Regions from separate parts of the Streptomyces purpurascens genome, predicted to be linked through region 2. Evidence: riboswitches for the same ligand, from Rfam matches in the RefSeq annotation. Region 2 holds a riboswitch; the other holds the start of a gene.
What was found. Region 2 has a riboswitch for ZMP and ZTP ahead of OHU35_RS39295 (bifunctional 5,10-methylenetetrahydrofolate dehydrogenase/5,10-methenyltetrahydrofolate cyclohydrolase). Riboswitches for the same ligand answer to the same signal wherever they lie in the genome.
Positions count from the first base shown of each region.

Region 1: it holds a riboswitch for ZMP and ZTP, as region 2 does, so the genes downstream of both, OHU35_RS26675 (glycine hydroxymethyltransferase) here and OHU35_RS39295 (bifunctional 5,10-methylenetetrahydrofolate dehydrogenase/5,10-methenyltetrahydrofolate cyclohydrolase) in region 2, are expected to answer to the same signal.

Region 1 is NZ_CP108341.1:5,824,432-5,826,801, reverse strand. It holds gene OHU35_RS26675 (glycine hydroxymethyltransferase) at 1-1,031, opposite strand, end outside; ZMP/ZTP riboswitch at 1,031-1,117, opposite strand; gene OHU35_RS26670 (glutathionylspermidine synthase family protein) at 1,187-2,370, opposite strand, start outside.
Region 2 is NZ_CP108341.1:8,655,369-8,657,738, reverse strand. It holds gene OHU35_RS39305 (ABC transporter ATP-binding protein) at 1-715, shown strand, start outside; gene OHU35_RS39300 (nuclear transport factor 2 family protein) at 840-1,205, shown strand; ZMP/ZTP riboswitch at 1,225-1,309, shown strand; gene OHU35_RS39295 (bifunctional 5,10-methylenetetrahydrofolate dehydrogenase/5,10-methenyltetrahydrofolate cyclohydrolase) at 1,332-2,189, shown strand; gene OHU35_RS39290 (CU044_5270 family protein) at 2,190-2,370, opposite strand, start outside.

The sequences.
Region 1 (2,370 bases), 2.8 Mb from region 2:
ATGCGCTGGGCGTAGTCACGGAAGGACTCCTGGCGGGCCTCCGCGAGGGCGACCGCCTTGGCGGCCATCACGTGCGGGAGCGGGCCGCCGAGGACCATCGGGCAGCCGCGGTCGACCTGGTCCTTCAGGGAGTCGTCGCACAGGACCATGCCGCCGCGGGGGCCGCGCAGCGACTTGTGGGTGGTCGTCGTCACGATCTGGGCGTGCGGGACCGGGTCGAAGTCGCCGGTCAGGACCTTGCCCGCGACCAGGCCGGCGAAGTGCGCCATGTCGACCATCAGCGTGGCGCCGACCTCGTCGGCGATCTCGCGCATGATCCGGAAGTTCACCAGGCGGGGGTAGGCCGAGTAGCCCGCGACGATGATCAGCGGCTTGAACTCGCGGGCCTGGGCACGCAGGGCCTCGTAGTCGATCAGGCCGGTGGCCGGGTCGGTGCCGTAGGAGCGCTGGTCGAACATCTTGCCGGAGATGTTCGGGCGGAAGCCGTGGGTGAGGTGGCCGCCGGCGTCCAGGGACATGCCCAGCATGCGCTGGTTGCCGAAGGCCTGGCGCAGCTCGGACCAGTCGGCGTCCGTGAGGTCGTTGATCTGGCGTACGCCGGTCTTCTCCAGGAAGGGCACCTCGACGCGGGCGCCGAGGACGGCCCAGAAGGCGACGAGGTTGGCGTCGATGCCGGAGTGCGGCTGGACGTAGGCGTGGCGGGCGCCGAAGAGCTCCTTGGCGTGCTCGGCGGCCAGGGACTCGACGGTGTCGACGTTGCGGCAGCCGGCGTAGAAGCGGCGGCCGATGGTGCCCTCGGCGTACTTGTCGCTGAACCAGTTGCCCATCGTCAGGAGGGTGGCCGGGGAGGCGTAGTTCTCCGAGGCGATCAGCTTGAGCATCTCGCGCTGGTCGGCGACCTCCTGGCCGATGGCGTCCGCTACGCGGGGCTCCACGGCGCGGATCACGTCCAGCGCGGCGCGGTAGGCGGTGGAAGCGGTGGAGAGGGGCTCGGGCATGGGGGACCTCCGGACGTTGCGTTCAGCGTTCACGGTACGGCCCAGGCGCACGGCTCTTGTCGTTCGGGCCGCTCCCCGATGGTCGGTCCCATCCCAGCGCGCCAGTCACGGCCCTTGGGCAGCCTACCGGACGGCGTCTGCGGGTCTCGTTGTGGCTGGTCGCGCAGTTCCCCGCGCCCCTCAAGTCGCTAAAGGATCACGTGGGGCAAGAAGCGGGCGTATTCGTCTGTGATCAAGCCCGACGACTCTCTGATGCCCAGGCCCGCCGACTCGTTCTCCACCACCCACGCGCCCAGGACCACGCGGTTGCCGTCGAAGTCGGGCAGGGGGGCGAGCTGCTGGTAGACGCAGGGTTCGTCCCGGACGAAGGGGTCGGTGCCGGGGTCGTGGACCGTGACGCCCGCGCCCTCTCGGCCGAGGAGGGGCTTGGCCACCCAGCCCTTGGTGGACGACAGGTCGCGAGGGCCGTCCAGGTACGCGGGGAGGAGGTTCGGGTGGCCGGGGTACAGCTCCCAGAGGATCGCGAGCAGGGCCTTGTTGCTGAGGAGCATCTTCCAGGCCGGTTCGATCCACAGCGTGGAGCCCGTGCCGCCGCCGTTGTCGAGGGTGTCCAGGACGTGGCCGGCGAAGCGGTCGGTGGTGAGCCACTCCCAGGGATAGAGCTTGAAGGCGCTGCGGATGAAGCGGAGGCGCTGGTCGACGAAGCGGCCGGAGAGTCGGTCCCAGCCGATCTCCTCCATGGAGATCCAGTCGGTTTCCAGGCCCGCCTGCTCGGCCGTCTCCTTGAGGTAGGCGACCGTCATCAGGTCCTCGCCGAGTTCGTCGGCGGAGGAGTACGCGAAGTACAGGGGGCTGCCCGGCGGGAGGAGGGCGGCCTGCTTCTTCCAGGCGTCGATCAGGCGTTCGTGGAGGGAGTTCCACTGGTCGGCGCCGGGGAAGCGCTCCTCCATCCAGAACCACTGGGGGGAGGCGGCCTCGACCAGTGAGGTGGGGGTGTCGGCGTTGTACTCCAGGAGCTTGGCCGGGCCGGTTCCGTCGTAGCGGAGGTCGAAACGGCCGTAGAGGGAGGGGAGTTCGGCGCGGCGGTGCCAGGACTCGGCGACCGCCCGGGCCACGCGGGGGTCGGTGATGCCCAGGTCCGCGAAACGGTCCTCGGCGACGATGTGGCGGGCCGCCTCCAGGCACATGCGGTGGAGTTCCTCGACGACCTCTTCCAGCGCCTCGATCTCCGCCAGGGTGAAGACGTAGTACGCGCTCTCGTCCCAGTAGGGGCGCAGGGAGTCGTCGGGGTAGCGGGTGAGGGGGTAGATCAGGCCCTGTTCCTCGACGGTCTGCTGCCAGCCGGGGCGGGGCTCCATGGTGCGGCGTTCCA
Region 2 (2,370 bases):
CCGCTTCCGCTACGCCGACGACCTGCCGTACGTCCACCACGGCGTGACGTTCGCCGTGCCCGCGCAGGGCATGACGGCGTTCGTGGGCCCGTCCGGCGCCGGCAAGACCACCGTCTTCTCGCTGATCGAGCGGTTCTACGACCCCGACTCCGGCGTCATCACCCTGGACGGCCGGGACCTGTCCGACTGGGATCTGCCCCAACTGCGCGCCGCGATCGGCTATGTGGAGCAGGACGCGCCGGTCCTGTCGGGCTCGCTGCGGGACAACCTGCTGCTGGGCAACCCGGACGCGGACGAGGACGCCCTCGCGCGAGTGCTGAAGACGACCCGTCTCGACGGCCTGATCGCACGGCTGCCCGCAGGGCTCGACACGCTCGTCGGGCACCGCGGCACCAAGCTGTCGGGCGGTGAGCGGCAACGCGTCGCCATCGCCCGCGCCCTGCTGCGCCGCCCCCGGCTGCTGCTGCTCGACGAGGCCACCTCGCAGCTGGACGCGGTGAACGAGGCGGCGCTGCGGGACACCGTCGCGGACGTGGCCCGTACGACCACGGTTCTCGTCGTGGCGCACCGGCTGTCGACGGTGACGATGGCCGACCGGATCGTGGTGATGGACGCGGGCCGGGTCCGGGCCGTCGGCACCCACCGCGAACTCGTGACCTCCGACCCGCTCTACGCGGAGCTGGCGGCGACCCAGTTCCTGGCCGCGGCCGGCTGAGCCGTCGTGTCGGGGCCGGTGGCCCGGCTGCGCTTGCCGAGCCCGGCGGGCGGGAGGAGGCTCAAGGGTGAGGCTTCTCGCGGCCCGCTCCCCGTCGGGTCGCGGCCCTGCGAAGGAGGTCATCATGGGAACCGCGGCAGACTCCGCCTTCGACCGAGACACCCTGCGCCGGGGCGTGGAAGGACAGACCCCGGACATCCTGCTCTCCCTCTACGCCGACGACGCGGAGCTCCGCATCGTGGACCGCACGACCCAGCCCAGCCACCCCAAGGTCCTGCACGGCCGGGAGGAGATCGGCCGGATGCTGGAGGACGTCTACAGCCGCGACATGACGCACAAGATGGAGCGGTGCGTCGTCCAGGGCGACGAGGCCGCCTACAGCGAGAGCTGCGAGTACGCGGACGGCGTGCGCGTCCTGTCCGAGTCCATGATCTCGCTGCGGGGCGGCAAGATCACCGATCAGACCTTGATCCAGGCCTGGGACGAGTAGGAGCGACAGCGTCAGGGTGGGGCCGGGCCGTGACTGGCGCTGAGGTGGAGCACCACCGGGGAGCGGCCCCGCGGAGCCGGATGCCGTGCGCCTGGGCGAAGCAGCACCCCAGCCCAGGAGTGGATCATGTCCAAGGCACGGCTCATGGACGGCACGTCGCTCGCCCGGCAGATGGTGGAGCGGGCCGGAAAGCGCGCGACGCACCTCACCGAGCAAACGGGCACCGCCCCGTGTCTCGCGACGGTGCTCGTCGGCGAGGACCCCGCGTCCGTCACCTACGTCCGTATGAAGCAGAACCGCTGCCGCAAGGCCGGTATCGCCTCGCGGCAGGTGACGCTGCCCGCCGCCACGACCACCGGGGAACTCGTCGGCACGCTCGAGGCACTGTCCGCCGACCCCGGTGTGCACGGCATCCTCCTCCAGCACCCCGTCGGCGAGCACATCGACGAGCGGGCCGCGTTCGAGGCGATCGCGCCCGGGAAGGACGTCGACGGCGTCACCTTCGCCTCCTTCGCGACGATGAGCTTCGGCCTGCCGGGCTTCGTGTCCTGCACGCCCGGCGGGATCATGCGGCTGCTCGACGAGTACGGGGTCGACCCGTCCGGGAAGCGGGCCGTGGTCGTGGGCCGCAGCGCGATCCTCGGCAAGCCGGTCGGCATGCTGCTGCTCGCCCGGGACGCGACGGTCACCTACTGCCACTCGCGCACCCGGGACCTGTCCGCGGCCGTGCGCGAGGCGGACGTCGTGGTGGCCGCGGTGGGACGGCCCCGGCTGATCCGCGGCCAGGACATCAAGCCCGGCGCCGTCGTGATCGACGCCGGGTACAACGCCGGCAACGTGGGCGATGTCGACTTCGACTCCGCCGTGGAGCGGGCCTCGCTGATCACGCCGGTGCCGGGCGGGGTCGGCCCGATGACGATCGCCACGCTGCTGGAGCAGACCGTGGACGCCGCGGCCCGGCAGCTCGGTCTGCCCGGGGTGTGATCAGCGCATCCAGGCGCTGTACGACATGACGGCGCCCTTCTTGACGCCGTACTCCGGTTCGTCGGCGGTGAAGGTGCTCTCCAGGCCGAGGACGGCACCGGTGGCCGGGTCCGTGATCAGCATGTGGCGGACGCCGGAGCCGTCGTACACGTACGCCTGGCCGCGCCGGCCCAGCCGGTCG